Regions from separate parts of the Paenibacillus sp. Dod16 genome, predicted to be linked through region 2. Evidence: riboswitches for the same ligand, from Rfam matches in the RefSeq annotation. Region 2 holds a riboswitch; the other holds the start of a gene.

Region 1 (8,989 bases), on a different contig from region 2:
CTAGGGATGTGACGGAACGCAATCGCATCGAGGAGCTGCTGCGACGTTCGGAGAAGCTCAATACTGTTGGCCAGCTGGCTGCCGGCGTTGCTCATGAGATCCGAAATCCGCTGACGACCCTTCGAGGATTTCTGCAGCTTCAGCAGCAGACCCACAAGGTCAATCCGGACCATATTGATCTGATGCTGTCGGAGCTGGACCGAATTAATCTGATTGTCAGTGAATTTCTGATATTAGCGAAGCCGCAGGCGATTCATTTCCAAGAGAGGGATGTACGAATCATCATGAGAGATGTCATTTCATTCCTCGACAGCCAAGCCCATTTGTACAGCATCGAGTTCAAATTGAAGTTTACTGAAGCACTAACCTACGTACACTGTGAGGAGAACCAACTCAAGCAGGTGTTCATCAATCTGCTCAAGAATGCGATTGAAGCGATGCCGGATGGCGGCAGGATCTGGATTGAGCTTTCAAGACCGAAGGGTGAATGGGTCCAAATCGACATTCGGGATGAAGGGCAAGGTATTCCGGAGGATCTGATGCCGCATCTTGGCGAACCGTTTATTACGAATAAGGAGACGGGCACAGGGCTGGGATTGATGGTAAGCCAGCGTATTATTCAGGGCCACCGGGGTATGATGGAAATCGAGAGTGAAGTGGGAGCAGGCACGAAGGTGAGTATAGTTCTGCCTGCGGTTCAGCGGAATTCGATTGAGGGATAAGCAAGAAGTAGTTACAGATAAGGGGATGGCATCTTGAGAATCAATAAATTTATCAGTGAAACGGGATATTGCTCACGGCGTGAAGCGGACAAGCTGGTGGAGAGCGGGAAGGTTACCATTAATGGCGTGGTTGCAGTCCTTGGAAGCCAGGCAGAAGAAGGAGACGATGTCCGGATTCAGGGAAAGCCGCTTCAAGATAAGAAGAAGCATGTGTATATTGCTCTTAATAAGCCGGTCGGGATTACAAGCACCACCGAACCGCATATTAAGGGCAATATTGTAGACTTCGTAGGCCATAAGGAGCGTATTTTTCCTATCGGACGATTGGATAAGGACTCCGAGGGACTGATTCTGCTGACGAATGATGGGGATATCGTCAATAAGATCCTTCGCTCCGAGGGGAAACATGAGAAAGAATACATTGTGACGGTGGATCGCCCGGTAACGGAATCCTTCCTTAGCGGGATGTCCAGCGGCGTCAAGATTTTAGGTGAGATGACGCTGCCCTGTGAGGTCACTCGAATGTCTGAGCAAGTGTTCCGAATCATTCTGACAGAGGGGAAAAATCGTCAAATCCGCAGAATGTGCAGCGCTTTTGGTTATGAGGTCCGAAAATTACAGCGAATCCGGATTATGAATATCCGTCTCGGCAGTCAACGCATCGGCGCTTGGCGTGATCTTAACGAGAAGGAGAAGGAAGAGCTTGGTCGGCTGCTGAACTATAGGCTCGAGTAGCAGGCTGAAATACATCTATAACCCTAAACCAAAACAACCGATGGATCTGGAGACCAGATGCATCGGTTTATTGTGTGTTATAGTCTGTAGGGACCGTTCCCTTTTTAAGTTATTCATTCACGCTGGTAAAGGTTGCACTATCCTGGTATTTACGTATAATGGAAACCTCGACTCTGCGGTTCTTCGCTCGTCCAGCAGCGGTGTTGTTATCGGCAATCGGATGGTATTCACCATAACCGATCGGCATGAACCGTTTAGGATCCAACTCCGAGTTGGTGAGCAGAATCTTCATGAACTGCAAGGCACGATCCGAGCTTAAATCCCAATTCGACGGATATCGGCTGTTAGAGATTGGCACATTGTCCGTATGGCCGGATACAATAATTTCATAGTCCGGGAACTTATGAAGCATTTGTGAGATAGCCTTGGCCAGTTTACGGGCCTCCGGTTTCACAACGGCTTCGCCGGAAGGGAACAAGGCGTTATCCCGTATCGTAATGACAAGCTGGGAGTGGTTCAACTTGGTGCTGAGCTCCGAGGTTAAACCGTTATTTTTAATATAATTATCGAGCTGCTTCTTTAGCTTCTCCAGATCCTGTTGTTCCTGACGCATCAGCTCTGCACGTCGTTGGTCAGGTGTTGTTGCGGGAACGGAAGGGGATGTCGCTTTATGATCTTTAATATTGGGCGGATCATCGCTGGATTCCGTTTTGCTGTAATCCAGCACGCCGGTCCCGCCAGTGAGAGCAACGCTGAAGGCTTCGCTCATCTCTTGAAATTTGCGTGCGTCTGTCGCGCTCATGGCGTATAGCACCAGGAACAGGGCTAGAAGCAAGGTCAGTAGGTCTGCGTAAGGAAGAAGCCAGGATTCGTCGGCATGCTCCTCATGCGGCTCGTGCCTAGTCTTTTTGCTCACTAGCACCAGCCTCCCTCTCGCTGAGCTCAGCCCGTTCGGACGGTGTCAGGAACACGGAGAGCTTTTGATTGATTGCAATGGTGGATACACCGGATTGAATAGACAGCAGGCCTTCTACCATCATCAGGCGGATTTCAACCTCGCGTTTGGACAGACGCTTGAGTTTATTCGCAATCGGGTGACAGATAACATAACCGGTGAAGATACCGAGCAGGGTAGCAATAAACGCAGCCCCGATAGCATGAGCAAGTTCGCCCATATCTTCCATGTGGGACAGTGCAGCGATCAAACCGATAACGGCTCCGAGTACACCGAGGGAAGGTGCATACATACCGGCCTGCGAGAAGATCAATGAACCGGAACGATGGCGCTCCTCGGTGGCATTAATATCTTCCATTAAAACGTCACGTACGAATTCCTGATCGTTGCCGTCGATGATCATGCGCATCCCATTACGCAGGAAGCTGTCATCGATTTCATCGACTTTGGTTTCCAGAGCCAGAAGTCCTTCACGGCGTGTGATCGAAGCCCACTCCATAAACAGCTTGATCATATCCGTTTTGTCCATCAGATTCTGTTTCACGAAGGTCATCTTGACCAGCTTCGGAATCTTTTTTAGCTCGACTAGCGGAAATCCGATGAATAAAGTTGCTGCCGTACCGCCAAGAATGATTAGATAGGCTGCCGGATTATACAAAGCGAGAAGGGAGGCACCTTTCAGGATCATGCCCACCAGTACCGCGACGATACCGATTATTAAGCCTATAATTGTTGAAATTTCCATACCACACCTCATCCGTGAGAAATAAAATAACGAATCCATTCGTCAGAACGGCTCTCATGGAGAACCGGGCCCCTTATGTGGGGCGTTATCCTATTTATCGTCAGGTCGGGCTTTTTTTTTTAGTTGTAATTTCCGGTATAATGGAAGGAAGGGAAACGAAGCTAAGTACGGCAAGGAAAGGAGTGATTAAGATGGGCGTTAAGCACGGAAGGGATTATGGCGAAATTCTGGCAGAACTGACCGAGGCGGTCGGGCGAATTTCCGACAGCTATGTCTTCTTTGAAATGGAAGCTGAGGATTGGGGCAATTTGGGTGAAGCCGAGCGAAATGAGGTCCATGAGGCGCTGGCAGAGGATTTGTTCTATGCGCTGGGCACAGAGCCGGTGATTAATGTTGGCAGCGGCGTGGTCATGCATGATCAGACGAACCATCGAATACATATTTTGATTGGTGAGGAAGAGTTGGCTTTTGTGGCCCTTGTGTAATCACTCCAGTTATCAACAGATACAGGGCAGAATAGAATAGATGACAGATAGCCCATATTACGGTTAGTCGGCTTTAAGATAGGTTTTTTTCGGGGAGGAAGATAAAAGATGCTTTATACGCAGCAAGAAGTAGAGGCTCATCTGGAAAAGCTTGAGGGTTGGGAATTTGAACAAGGGAGATGGATTGTACGAAAGTATACCTTCTCCTCCTTCATGAAGGGAATCGCTTTTGTTGATGAAGTGGCAGCTATTTCGGAAGCTTTCGGACATCACCCCTACATCACCATAGATTATAAAGTCGTTACACTTCGTCTCACTTCTTGGGACGACGGTGGCATTACGGCTGTGGATATTAAGGAAGCGCAGCAGTTTAACGAAGCCTATGAGAAGAGTCGTTCGAAGGATGGCAAGTCGGGACAATAGAACGGGGAGACCATTAGTCCCTTTAGAGGTCCCGAATATGTAAAAAAACACGCTTGCACCGGGAACAACTCCAGGTGCAAGCGTGTTTTGCGTATAAGCTGATTTATTTTTTCTCAGCAAGGTACAGCGCGATGTTTGCGATTTCTTCAGGTTTAAGTTGGTCTTTAAAGGAAGGCATTCCCTTACGACCTTTAGTTACAACGTTGAAGATCGCGTCCGCATCCATGTGTCCGCCTACTTGATTCAAAGCCGGCCCAGCGCCGCCTTGAAGTTGGTCGCCGTGACAGCTAATGCAGCTTGCTTTCAGTGTGGCTTCCGCTGCGGCTGCATCGAGAGTCACTTCCGGCATGGTCGGCTTCTCTTCCTGAGCTACCTGTTCCTTACCTGGGAGCGTAAACATCAGCGCGATAGCCAACGCACATGCGACGAAGAACAATCCGCTCATGATCCATTTTTGCATCGTCATATCGTCCCTTCTATGTATACTGCACTTTTGCACTTGTCTCCATTATAAACCAACATCCATAGACAGCATAGCCAGTTGTGACAAAAAAAGCAACTATACGGCGTAGCTTCATAAAAAGTACACAAAATTGTACTTTTTCATATAGACAAAGATTACTATTCCTCATTTGTCGGGGGCTCATACACCATACAGTGGAAAAGGGCGTTGCCCGTTGGCGTAAGCCGCTCATACGTATCGGTGATGTGAAAGCCTGCCCTTTGATAAGCGCGGATTGCTCGCTCATTCCAGGTCATTACCTCAAGGTCAATTTCGTCGGCAGGCCGCCTCCGTCTGGCTTCCCGGACAATCGTCTGCATAAATCGTTTACCCATTCCATGCCCGCACCAATCAGGCCGCATGCCAAGTCCAATTCGTGTCACCTCATGCATCGGAAACAGCTGGGCAAATCCCCAGAGGGCCTCCCGCTCATCCAGAACCGAGATGTACTGTCTTCGGCGAATGTCCGGATCGCCAAACTCCACCTCAAGCCCTTTCATCTGCTCCCAGGGAAGAAAGCCATAGATATTATAGGGGGGAGGGTAGGCCCAGGCGCATATTTCTTCGGCGTGCTCTTCACGCATGACCACGGTGTGAAATGTAATCGGTGTGGCATCCATTTGCGAAGTCCTCCTATCGTCTGCATAAATAATAACCATATTACGAGCATCCAGGTTGCATCAAAAAAGCCCGCCAAAGAGAGGTAAGGGCTCCTTTAACGGGCAAGCATTATGTATAGGGAAGATTAGCCTCTATAGCTTAGGATGATTCACCGACCGACTCTTCATACTTATCATCGCTCATGATACGCTTTGCACCCACGTACCGCTGATCGTAGTAATCCTCTGCCAGGCGGTTGATAACCACGCCGCGGTTGGAGGAAGCATGGGCGAATTTGCCATCGCCGACATAAATGCCGACGTGGGAGATGCCCTGGCCCGATGTGTTGAAGAACACCAAATCGCCAGCGCGCAGCTCCTTACGGGACACGCTTGTCCCCATGTCGAATTGAGAGCCGGATTGATGCGGGAGCTTCAGACCGAGTTTAGCATAAACATACATGGTGAAGCCGGAACAGTCAAAACCGCTCGTGGTTGTACCACCGTAGCTGTATCTTGTACCTAGAACCTTATCGATTTCCTGATCCAGCGCATGATCAGCAAAGACGCTGCCAACGCCCAAAGTGAACAACAGCGTGATACTTAGGGCTGCTGTCGATAATGTTTTCTTCAGCATGGAAAGCTCCTTTTCGATGCCGCGAGGCATAGCAATCTATATATTAAAGCACTTACATTAATGACAAAGTTGTTACTGCGTCCATTCTATCAGACAGCAAGCGAGATTGGCAATTATTTCTTGGTGAATTTCGCTATTTTTCAATAGCATTAGCTGTCGAAGCACCAAGGAAAATCAATATTTTTCCAAAATGGGTGTTTAATGAAGGGAGAGAAGGGTATATAAAGGATAGATGATGTGAAGACATGGCGAAGTGAAGTGAACTTGTATAATAAATTTTATTTTTTTTCGAAAAGCGGGAACTTTTTTGCTGTCCTGAACGTTATAAAGGTATACACACAATCAACAAAAGAAAAAAGCCGCTGGATGAGATCGGCACAATCTCATAAACCCAGGGCTTTCTTGTAAGAGTAAATCAATTAAGTTCCAACATTAATTGTAGTTCACAGCTACAGATTTGTACGTATTCTGACTCATAATTCTCTTAGCGCCTACATATCGGTTAGCGTAATAGCTCTGGCTCAGCGGACTGATAATGACACCGCGCGAAGATGAAGAATGAGCGAATTTGCCGCTCCCGACATAAATACCCACATGAGATACACCTCTACCGGATGTGTTGAAGAACACGAGATCGCCAGCTTTCAGGTTGCTCTTGGATACGGCCGTACCTACTTTGTATTGAGCTGCAGACGTACGGGGCAGGCTAAGACCAAGCTTTTTGTAAACATAGCTGGTGAATCCGGAGCAGTCAAATCCATTCGTTGTAGTTCCACCTGTTTTGTAAGAAACACCAATGGCTGGTTTGATTGCAGTATTTAATTTGGAATCGGCGAAAGCGCTTCCGGTCCCTAATGTGAGTGCGAGTGCGAGGCCTAGAGAAACAGCCGTTAACTTCTTTTTCAAAACAAAAGCCCCTTCCATTGCCTGCGAGGTTAGCTTAAGGGTTCGGTTGAAGGTCCCCTATGATCCCTCTCTTGCGAGATCAATTCACCCAAAACGGATCCCCCGCTTCCCATATCGTTATGGGAATTCGGCTCCTTAAAATGTTGATGAACCCATTCATTGACGTTTGACGTTCCAACATAGTTAGCGAATTACAACGTTCTTACATAAAAAGTTACAGTAAAGATGACAAAGTTGTTACTAACATATTCGTTATTTTAGCAGAGTATTAACAATTTGGCAAACGAGGAAACATTATTTTTAAACAAAAAAACCTGTCCCCATCTTGAGGGAACAGGTTTTTTTGTAATTTGGCGTTCAGAAATTTGTAATATAGAGGATAAATGAACTCTTATTCTCTGTAAAATCTAGCGCGGGATAGAAACGTGTCGCTTCTGATTACAGCTTATTCACGAGTGTTTCATTATTTTAGGGTGACGAATTGTAACCATTAAGGATGCTGTGAGGAGGAATCTCTCCACAAATGATATTGAGCGGACATTGCCCAAATTTGGAAAAGTCCATTCAGGAAATAAGAGGCCTGCTGAATAATTAAGCCGATCAACCCGGCCCAGAAGAGCGAGGCCGAGCTCAGGAGCAGCAGAATGACACAGGCGGATCCGCCGATGGTGATGGATAACAGCATTGCTGTGCCCAAGCGGCGGAAGAGCGCATGGATAGAGCTGATCATGCTGGAATCGCCGGTACGGCCAAATTGCATATAGAGCAATAACAGGCGGATCAGATAGGCGTACAAGAACCAGCCAGCTGCATAGGGCAGTGCATGAAGCAGCAGTACAGGCTCCTGAATTCCATTCAGCAGAATCGGGAGGATTTTGGGCAGAATCCAGTAACCGGGTGCGAAGGTGAGAATAAGCTCAACCAGATAGAATAGCGTTACGGGTTTCCACAGTTTCCGCATGCCAGTGAAGAAGAATAAACCGCGCTCGCCCTTGGCTTCCTGGTGAAGGTTGTAGAAGATGCCGGCCCGAATGAGCGGGGTGAGGATCATCCGGATCAGGAGCAAACCGGCCAAAAGCCATCCGTAAGTGTGTACTGTGCTGCTCAAGGAAAGGCTCATCTCGCCCTCGTAGAAGAATAAAAGACGGCTGAGCTCGTTAGGGGCGGAATCCGGATATCGCATCAGAAGGGGGACGACTGCCGATTTTACGAGTCGGTACAGGCAATATCCCCACAGCAAACGGTATAAGAAGAGCAGAATCGAGACGTATAGCTGGTCTTTAACACTGATCCACCCTTGGCCTGCGTAACTTTTCATGTGCTCCCCCCTCACCATGACAGGCTGCCGAACAGCGTCTCCACAAGCTTGGTAATACTGAGATTCCAGCGTGTAACCACCGTCGGATCCATTCCTGCCTTCATATAGTTATTAATGTGTTTATTCTCCAGGACGATGGAGTACTTCGGATCAACCATGGCCCAGGCGAGCGGAGAGCTGTATTCCAGGGTGTAAGCCACTTTGCCGTCTTTGCCGCTCCAGGTTCGTTCCACCGTTTTGCCGTCCTCAAAGGCGAACACGATCGGCACATCGGTGATATCCCCGTCCTTGCTCGTAATCTGGACCGTGGACTCATACCGAGGATTTTCAGCCGTGCCTGTATTTTTGGTTTTGATCACGTCGATGGCGACATCCGCCATCTGGCTTCCATATACATATTGGTCAAAATACGACTGCCAGGACGTTTTGCTTACTTGCTCGACGACTTTCTGAAAGTCAGATGTGGTTGGATGCTTGAACCGGTATTTCTGGGCATAGGTATGCATAATCTTGCCCATCATCTGTGGACCGACCTGCCGTTCGATGCCTTGCAGCACCAGCTTGCCCCTCGTATATACATTCAGTGCGTAGTTTTCGTGAGAGCTGTATTTCCAGGATTCCATCTTCAGCGGTGCAGGGGAAGTAATGGATGCTCCCTGAGCCGCCGTATTGGAGGTAATACCGTATTCTTTTTCCATCACTCGTTCTTCTGCATAGGTTGCAAAGGCCTCGTCCAGCCACGCTTCCTCAAATTCGTTACTTGCAATCATTCCGTAAAAATATTGATGGGCGATCTCATGAATAACGGTCCGCTCCAGTTCATATCCCGGCGAATCGTTCTTGGCACCGAAGGCTGTGACCAGCGTCGGGTATTCCATGCCGCCTGCACCGTTGCCCGATTCAGGCGGAACGACGATGGACAACGTGGAGTACGGATAGGTTCCGTACCATTTTCCAAACGA
Region 2 (8,989 bases):
GAAATCATCTTGATATAACCATTCTTGATGTGCTCATACCTGGAATCCGGACCGCTGGTTACAATCTGAATCCCGACATTGCCAGGCGAATCGATCTTGGGGAACAGATTCGATTCATAATAAATATCGTGATGGTGCGAAGCCTGATTCCAATCGAGAATGAAGCGAACCTGCATCGCATAGACCGCTTCACCTTGAATGCGCAGATGGGTGTCCCGCCAATACCCGAACCTGGAGTTGAGACCCAGGTACTCATCCCCTACGTTAAAACCGCCGACATACCCGATATCGCCATCAATGATAGCCAGCTTCCGGTGATTCCGGTAATTCAAACGCAAATTAATGAAGCGCAGCTTGGACGGGAAGAAGGCCTCGGCTTCTCCGCCGGCTTCGCGAAATGCTTTGAAGAAGCCCTTGGTTAATTGACGCGAGCCCAGCTCGTCGTACAGAACCCGGACTTTCACGCCTTCTTTTGCTTTTTTGGTCAACAGGGATATCAGCTTCTTGCCCAGCTCGTCGCGACGGATGATGTAGTATTGAATATGTATGTAGACTTTGGCTTCCTCAATATCCTGAAACAACCGTTCAAATTTCTTGCGTCCATCCGTGAAAATTTCAACGTGGTTGTCGTCCGTAAGGATCGCTTGATTCTCGTTGATATGCATATGGATCAAATCGCTGCTATCCGCAGCCGCTTGATTGCTGAACGGGTATTCTCCCTTATTCATCCCTTCCATTTGAGACAGCAATACCTTCTCGATTCCGGTTTTCTGCAGATCATCCCAATGAAAGAGACGGATTCTTCTTAGATTTTGGGCGAACAACAGGTACAGCGCAAAGCCCAGAATCGGGATAAAGGACAGCACCAGCAGCCATGCCCAGGTGGAGCCGGCATCCCGCCGTTCCCTGAACACGACGAACATGGAGAACACGATATTCAGTACGATGATCAGACCAAGAATGATGGATGTAACATGCATGTTTTATAATATCCTCCTACACTATAGCCTTACCCTTGCAATCCTACATATTATACGTGAGGCGTTAGGAGAAGTATATATCTCCAGGATGAAGTGAACGGAATGGTTATAAAAGCGATAGCACCTTAGATCCGACACTCTGAACAGTGCAGATGGGAGCGATTTGTATATGGATACATGGTCATGATACGATGGTGAAAAAAATAGGAGAAGGGGCATGCTTTTTGCTGAAAATGAACAAGTTTTTCAAATTATGTCTTGCCGTGATCCTGGTTCTCTTTATTATTTATTTGGGGTCGCTGGTGGATTTTATATTCAGACCGGTACTTTCGTTCTTCTCGATCATCCTTGTGCCGCTGATGCTGTCCGGATTCTTCTATTACCTGCTCAGGCCGCTGGTTGATTATCTCGAAAAGCGCAAGCTAAATCGCTCGCTGGCCATTCTGCTCTTATATGTCGTGTTTGCAGGTATCCTTACAGGTTTTATTATTGGAGTATGGCCATCCCTGCGGGATCAGATCGTGGCCCTTGTACAGAATGCCCCCGCTTTGTTTGCAAAGCTTGGCGAGCAGCTGCAGGAATGGGAGAATAACGGCTTCTTCAAGGATATATTCCCGGAGAACTCCAATCCGCTTACACAGCTAACCGATTATTTGAACCAAGGCTTCACGTTCCTCACGAATTATATTATGAACCTGTTTTCGTTTGTTTCGAATTTTGCCATCGTTTTATTTACGTTCCCGATCATGCTGTACTACATGCTGAAGGAAGGCGGGAAGTTCGGGGAGATGATTGTCAGCTTTCTACCTAACCGGTTCAAGGAAGTGGGCGCATCGGTTCTGGATGAAATCAATAACGCGCTCAAAGGGTTTATCGTGGGCCGGGTCCTCATCAATCTGGCGCTGGGCGTCTTGATGTATATCGGGTTCCTGATTATTGGTTTGCCTTATGCGCTGCTGCTGACGGTTGTCGCTGTCATTGCGAATTTCATACCGTTTATTGGAGCTATTCTTTCCTCGATCCCGATTGTGATCATCGGGTTCATCCAATCCCCGGGGACGGCGATCTGGTCGCTTGTTGTCATTCTGGCAGCCCAGCAGATTCAGGATAACCTGATTGGTCCGTATATCTTCGGCAAACAACTGGCAATTCACCCCATTACAATCATTATCCTGGTTCTGGTGGGACAGGATCTGGGCGGAATTATAGGGATTCTGCTGGTGGTACCGATTTACATGATCATTAAGATTATCGTAACCAGAGTGTATCAGCTGTTCTTTAAGGAAAAATGGCAAAAAGCATAAACGCGGGATAGACATGTGGCCGAAGCTGCATACTGGAGCCGCCTAAGAGCGTGGAATCGTTCTTGGCGGCTTTTTGTCTGTCCTGGCTGTGAAGGGCCGCTTGACAATGGTATGAAAAAAATATAATCTTTAATTAAAGATATTAAAATTAAAGATTGTGTATATCATACGAACCGAAAATCATGTAGGGAAACCTCGGTATGGACACGAAACGATGAGGAGTTGATGGATATGGCATTACAAACGGCAGGCATTCATCATATTACCGCTTATGCGCAGGATCCGCAGAAAAATGTTGATTTTTATACGGGTGTGCTTGGACTCAGAATGGTCAAGAAGACGGTCAATTTCGATGCGCCTGAGGTTTACCATTTGTATTTCGGGGATGAGGAGGGGCATCCGGGGACCATTATCACCTTCTTTCCGTCTTCTGCTTCACGAAGAGGGATACGTGGAGGAGGGCAGGTTGGGTATACAACATTTGTTGTCCCTGAAGGTGCCCTGCCTTATTGGGAACAGCGGCTGCGGAGCTTTGGCGTTTCTGTCATGAAAGCATTTCGGTTTAACGAGCATTATCTTCAGTTCTCCGATCGCGATGGACTTTCTCTTGAGCTGGTTGAGCGGGAGGAAGGACCGAATAACGGCTGGTCTGTGGACGGTATTACTCCGGATACGGCGATCAAAGGGTTTGGCGGCGCGGTCCTGTTCAGCAGCAAATGGGAGGAAACGAAGAAGGCACTGGAGCAGGTCATGGGACTGACCTTCATGGGAGTGGACGTTAATTATGCACGGTTTCAGTCAGCCGGGACCTTCGGCAGCGTGATTGATTTGCCGATGCGGGATATCCCTTTGGGAGCCGGAGGCGCTGGAACGACCCATCATATTGCATGGCGTGCTCAAGATGATGAGGAGCACGGCAATTGGCTTGAATGGGTGAAACAACATGGCTTTTTGCCAACAGAAATTAAGAATCGCAACTATTTCAGATCGTTATATTTCAGGGAACGAGGGGGGATCTTGTTTGAGATCGCAACCGATCCGCCCGGCTTTACGGTGGATGAAGATCTGGACTCGCTGGGGGAGCAATTGAAACTTCCTGCCTGGTTTGAACCGGAGCGATCCCGTATTGAGGAAGGTCTGGAGCCTATAGAAGTCAAAAATACAGGAGAGGGGCAACTCAAGTGATATCCATAGACCCGAATACTCAAAGCGAACGGGACATCTACAAGCTGCTGATCGGGAGCGTTGTTCCGCGGCCGATCGCTTTTGTTACGACATTATCGGAGGAAGGTGTGCTGAATGCCGCGCCGTTCAGTTATTTCTCCATTCTGACGAGCAATCCGCCCATGCTGTCCGTTTCCGTTCAGCGGAAGAACGGCACGGCGAAGGATACAGCGAGAAATGCCATGCAAAGCGGCGAGCTTGTCATCCACATCGTGGACGAAGACAACGTTGAGGCCGTGAATGAAACGGCGGCGAACCTGCCTCCGGACGAGAGTGAGCTTGACCGAACCAATTTAACCCCTGTCGTAAGCGAGGTTGTTAAGGTTCCCGGCGTTCTGGAATCCAAGATTCGCATGGAATGCGTGCTGGAGCAGGTGGTCACGTTGAATGGCGCGGATCAGCTGCCTGCTGCTGATCTGCTGATTGCCCGCGTAGTCCGCTTTCATGTTTCGGAGGAGCTATACGAGCAAGGCCGGATTGACGCTGCCAAGTTGAAGCCTGTCAGCCGTATGGCGGGAAACATCTATTCTGCACTGGGAGAGATGTTTACGATCGAGCGGCCGGTATAACAACGGACGGGCGGATAAAAAGGTTAGGACGCAGCGAATATCAAGTTATGACTTCATATGCCGTCATTCGACACTACGTAGGTTTAAGAAAGAAAAGGGGCTTGTGGAATATCATGCCTGAAGTATGCAAACTCTACATGAATGTGGAGCTGATATGATGAATTCACAAAATAGGAGTGGTCGACAAATGAAGTTTGAATCCAAGGTTGTCATTGTGACGGGAGGCGCCAGCGGGATCGGCGAAGCAGCGGTAAGGCTTTTTGTGGAAGAGGGAGCCAAGGTTGTTATCGCGGATTATTCGGACCGGGGACAAGCAGTTTCCGATGAATTAAGAGGGGCAGGCTTTGAAACGCTGTTCGTTAAAACGGATGTAACCCAAGAACAGGAAGTTGCAAATATGGTGAAGCAGACGGTTGAGCATTTTGGCCGTGTCGATGTATTGTTCGCCAATGCAGGCATTGCTCATGATGCTCCTGCCGATCAGTTGTCGATGGACAACTGGCAAAGAACGATTGATATTAATCTGACAGGAGTGTTCCTGTGCGATAAATATGTAATCCAGCAAATGTTATCCCAAGGAACCGGAGGGGCGATCGTAAACTGCGGCTCAATCCATAGCCATGTCGGAAAAGCGGGCGTTACCGCCTATGCTTCCGCTAAGGGAGGCGTTAAGCTGTTAACCCAGTCGATGAGCGCAGATTATGCTCCTAAAGGGATCCGGGTTAATGCCGTATGTCCGGGATATATCGATACTCCTCTTATTCAGGGAAGAACGGAAGCGATCACCCAGCACCTGGTCGGCCTTCATCCGATGGGCCGCTTGGGACAGCCGGAAGAAGTAGCCAAAGCCGTGTTGTTCCTCGCCAGTGAAGATGCGTCCTTCATTACAGGCACGAGCTTGCTGGTGGATGGCGGATATACAGCCGTGTAAATAAAGCAAAGCCCCGATATAAAATCGGGGCTTTTTTTTGCAGGTGGAAAACGAAACTTATATAATGCTGACACCAGCGCTGCCGTAACCTGCCACTGCAGTGACAAGTGTTGCGCCAGCTGCGGTTGCCGAGAATACCATTAACAGGCGTGTATTGGCCGGCACCGGAATAGCCAGGCCTTCTACGAAGCCGTTGCTTACCGTACCGAGAGCGAGAACGCCCGTAAGAGGCGGAGCCAGCGTAACAAGAGCGCCTGGTACCGGTGCGAAAATGTTGCTTGTAGCCGGCGCACTGTACAGTTGTGCTGTAATTGTAACGGTAGTTCCCAGCAGGGAAAGCGCCACAGTAGTGCTAAAGGTAGCGGAGATGCCAGTGATGGTACCGGCTCGTGGCGTGTTAAACGCCATGTTAAGCAGAGTTCCAGCGGCTCCAGTGAGGTCAATCGTACCGCCAGCCAGCGTAAACGTATTGGCCGAGTTACCAAATCCTACGAGACCAACGGATCCGACTAATCCGCCTAAAACGGTGGTCAGAGCAAGCGGTATGCCGGATGCGAATGGGATGATGGCTCCTCCGGCGGCTGCTCCTGTAGCCCCTGTTGCCCCAGTAGCTCCAGTAGCTCCAGTAGGTCCCGCAGGTCCGACAGGTCCGACAGGCCCGACAGGTCCAGCAGGTCCGGCAGGTCCAGCAGGTCCTGCAATACCAGTTGTCGGTCCGGCAGGTCCCACAGGCCCGATAGGTCCGACCGGTCCAACCGGTCCGATAGGACCCTGAGGACCTACAGGTCCACGGATAGCTCTTGGGCATCGACGCTTTTTAATGCCACCGCCGTGGCCTTTATGATCACCATGACCATGAGACGGGCAATGCTTTTTCTTCGCATGAATGACTTTTTTCTCTATTTTTTTAAGAGCACACAATTTTCTCTTTCTAGAAGAACGTTCCAAATGAAGCACCTCCTTTAGATTTTTTCTATACTACGCAAATACTCTCGGTACGGCATGGGTTAATAGCGCATAAATGATAGATAAACACCTATAATTTCCAGAATGTACGCTAGCCCCGGAGGCATTCATCTATTGACGAATAGCAAAACTATAGGATGAATTTCGGATTTCCCTACGATATTCATAGGCTCGGTACGCAGCGGTTCAAAAAAAAAATTTGCGCCGTATTTACGCCGTAAATGTGTGGGGAAAGCTTTCACAATCCGAATGTAATTCATGGCATAAACGATCCACCACATGAATGAGTAAGGGAGGCATGGCAAATGCCTGCTATATAGCGAAAAATGAGACTGGAATAAAATTACTGCATCGTTGGGGGAGAGGCTTGAATGAGGCATTTTTCATGCTTGTCATAGGCCCTGGAAGAGCGGAACTTCCGCCTCTGAATTTCCAGAAAAAGCGGTTAAAGGGGTTTGACTTTTCCTGAAGTTCCCTTTATCATGGACACACGCTTAGTTTCCGGCATACATTTTCCGGAAAGCGGGGGAACCAGTTTCATCAGGGGCGAGTCACTTGGAATCACGAGTGTAGGGTACCATCTTACCCGAGTCCGTCAGCTAACCTCGTCAGCAGTGGATGGGTCTTGCATACATAATGGATGTTCATAACAAAGGCCCTTAATTCTCTTTAGGGGCCTTTTCTCTATTTTTTGACCCCCTGCTGGCGGAGCTATGTCTAGATCCCCTGTTTGGTGGTCTTTTTGTATTCTGCTAAAGAGGAGGGGCAAGGCCTGCAAATGTTTAACCAAAACCAATTAAATCGGTCAGATGGCATTGGGTTTAAGCGTGGAAGGAGATGGATGAATCATCTTCCCTGAAGGTCCGACCCATGCAAGGTATCTGAATACGCTTAAATCCTAGTTAACATATGGGTTAACATGGATAATTTCAACATGCCATTTTTAAGAATACCAAAGTCATAATGAAAGGTTGTGGGAAGTTTTGAAGAGAGTGGTTGTACTGATGTTGTCATTGATTATGGGGGTGTCGCTTGCGGCTTGCGGCGACAAAGGGAGTACATTGGAGCAAGCCATTGAGCAGGGGTATATCACCGTGGGATTTGCGAATGAGAAGCCTTATGCCTATAAAGAGGCCAACGGGGAGCTGACAGGAGAAGCGGTTGAGATTGCGAGGGTTATTTTGGAGCGGCTTGGCATCAAGGAAATGAGGGGAGAGCTTACGGAATTCGGATCGCTGGTTGCCGGACTGCAGGCCGAGCGGTTTGATCTAATTACCGCAGGCATGTTCATTAATCCGGATCGCTGCTCTGCCGTATTGTTTGCTAATCCGGAGTACAGCATCGGGGAAGCCATTGCGGTGAAGCAAGGGAATCCGCTGGGACTTGGAAGTTATGAGGATATTGCCAATCATGACCAAGCTAAGGTCGCCGTTATGACCGGTGCGGTCGAAATCGGCTATATGGAAAAGTCCGGCATTCCTACGGACCGGATTGTGCAGGTCCCCGATCAAGCCTCGGCCATTAGCGCCCTTCAGGCAGACCGGGTGCATGCAATTACCATGACGGGGCCGTCCCTGCAGGCGATGCTGGATTCGGCCAGCGACGACAGCATCGAACGCGTGGCTGATTTCGAGCAGCCGGTCATCGACGGCGAAAGCGTTCGCGGTTATGGAGCTACGGCTTTCCGCCAAGCGGATACCGAGTTCCAGGAGGCTTATAATGCGGAGCTTCAAAAAATGAAGGAGTCGGGCGAGCTGCTGGAAATTTTGCAGAAGTTCGGGTTCACAGAAGAAGAGCTCCCGGGCGAGATGACGGCCGCTGCCCTTTGCGGGGAATAGCATGCCGAATTCGTGGATTGATTTTCTCCCTACGCTGTTGAAAGGGGCGGAGATCACGATTGTAGTTGCTTTCTTTTCAGCCATTCTTGCGGTCGTGATGTCCTTTGCAGCCGGGTTATGCCGACTGTCGAAGCTGTGGATCATTCGCACGTTGACAGCCGTGTACGTGGAAGTCTTTCGGGGGACCTCCTTGCTGGTGCAGCTGTTCTGGTTGTATTTCGCCCTTCCGTTCATCGGCGTCGAGCTTCCGAAAATGCTGGCTGCGATCCTCGCGATCGGACTGAACTTCGGCGCATACGGCTCGGAAATCGTTCGCAGCGCCGTGTTGGCCGTTCCGAAAGGACAATGGGAAGCCGCTGTAGCGCTTAATCTGAAGCCTTGGCAAAGACTGTGGAATGTCATATTGCCTCAAGCGTCCCTGCGAATGCTTCCCCCTTTCGGGAATCAGCTTGTGGAGCTCATCAAATCCACCTCACTGGTTTATTTCATCACGATGGCGGATTTAACGTATCAGGCGATGGTGCTCCGCAATAATTACATCTCCTGGACGACCGAGATTCTGGTGCTGCTGCTCCTCATGTATTTTGTCATTGCTACGCTCGTTTCGCTGGCAGTTCGACTGCTGGAGCGTAAATGGACAGCGGGGAGGTTATAGTCATGTGGGATTGGAACTATGTATGGGATATCCTGCCCCAGCTCTTGAGTGCATTAAAAATGACGGTATGGGTGACGATCTGCGCTTTCGCGGTGGCATTGATCATCGGATTGCTGCTTGCTTTTGCAGTGCGGAGCCGATTTAAGATGCTGTCACTAATAACCAAAGGAATGATCGAATTCATTCGCAATACACCGCTGCTGGTGCAGGTCTTCTTCCTGTATTACAGCCTGCCGCTTCTTACCGGAATCTCCATTCCGGCCTTCTATGCCGGGGTGATCGGTCTCGGGCTGCATTACAGCACATATCTGTCCGAGGTGTACCGATCCGGAATCGAGGGAGTGCCGAAGGGACAATGGGAGGCTGCCACAGCACTGAATTACACGAAAGCCCAAACCTGGCGAAGTATTATCCTGCCGCAAGCGGTGCCGCCGATCATTCCGGTACTGGGTAATTATTTGATTGTTATGTTTAAAGAGACGCCGATTCTATGCGCCATAACGCTTGTGGAGATGATGCTGA

What was found. Region 2 has a riboswitch for cyclic di-AMP ahead of ehuB (ectoine/hydroxyectoine ABC transporter substrate-binding protein EhuB). Riboswitches for the same ligand answer to the same signal wherever they lie in the genome.
Region 1: it holds a riboswitch for cyclic di-AMP, as region 2 does, so the genes downstream of both, ACPV3A_RS14970 (C40 family peptidase) here and ehuB (ectoine/hydroxyectoine ABC transporter substrate-binding protein EhuB) in region 2, are expected to answer to the same signal.

Annotation. Positions count from the first base shown of each region.
Region 1 is NZ_JBNDYG010000017.1:53,057-62,045, reverse strand. Features, by position in the region: gene ACPV3A_RS15015 (ATP-binding protein) at 1-722, shown strand, start outside; gene rluF (23S rRNA pseudouridine(2604) synthase RluF) at 756-1,457, shown strand; gene motB (flagellar motor protein MotB) at 1,567-2,373, opposite strand; gene motA (flagellar motor stator protein MotA) at 2,357-3,157, opposite strand; gene ACPV3A_RS14995 (hypothetical protein) at 3,349-3,642, shown strand; gene ACPV3A_RS14990 (4a-hydroxytetrahydrobiopterin dehydratase) at 3,751-4,065, shown strand; gene ACPV3A_RS14985 (c-type cytochrome) at 4,169-4,525, opposite strand; gene ACPV3A_RS14980 (GNAT family N-acetyltransferase) at 4,687-5,187, opposite strand; gene ACPV3A_RS14975 (C40 family peptidase) at 5,327-5,800, opposite strand; gene ACPV3A_RS14970 (C40 family peptidase) at 6,236-6,709, opposite strand; cyclic di-AMP (ydaO/yuaA leader) riboswitch at 6,713-6,852, opposite strand; gene ACPV3A_RS14965 (hypothetical protein) at 7,200-8,027, opposite strand; gene ACPV3A_RS14960 (M1 family metallopeptidase) at 8,039-8,989, opposite strand, start outside.
Region 2 is NZ_JBNDYG010000039.1:9,942-18,930, reverse strand. Features, by position in the region: gene cls (cardiolipin synthase) at 1-980, opposite strand, end outside; gene ACPV3A_RS26460 (AI-2E family transporter) at 1,205-2,284, shown strand; gene ACPV3A_RS26455 (ring-cleaving dioxygenase) at 2,516-3,469, shown strand; gene ACPV3A_RS26450 (flavin reductase family protein) at 3,466-4,077, shown strand; gene ACPV3A_RS26445 (SDR family NAD(P)-dependent oxidoreductase) at 4,265-5,008, shown strand; gene ACPV3A_RS26440 (exosporium glycoprotein BclB-related protein) at 5,066-5,956, opposite strand; cyclic di-AMP (ydaO/yuaA leader) riboswitch at 6,456-6,601, shown strand; gene ehuB (ectoine/hydroxyectoine ABC transporter substrate-binding protein EhuB) at 6,979-7,812, shown strand; gene ehuC (ectoine/hydroxyectoine ABC transporter permease subunit EhuC) at 7,814-8,467, shown strand; gene ehuD (ectoine/hydroxyectoine ABC transporter permease subunit EhuD) at 8,470-8,989, shown strand, end outside.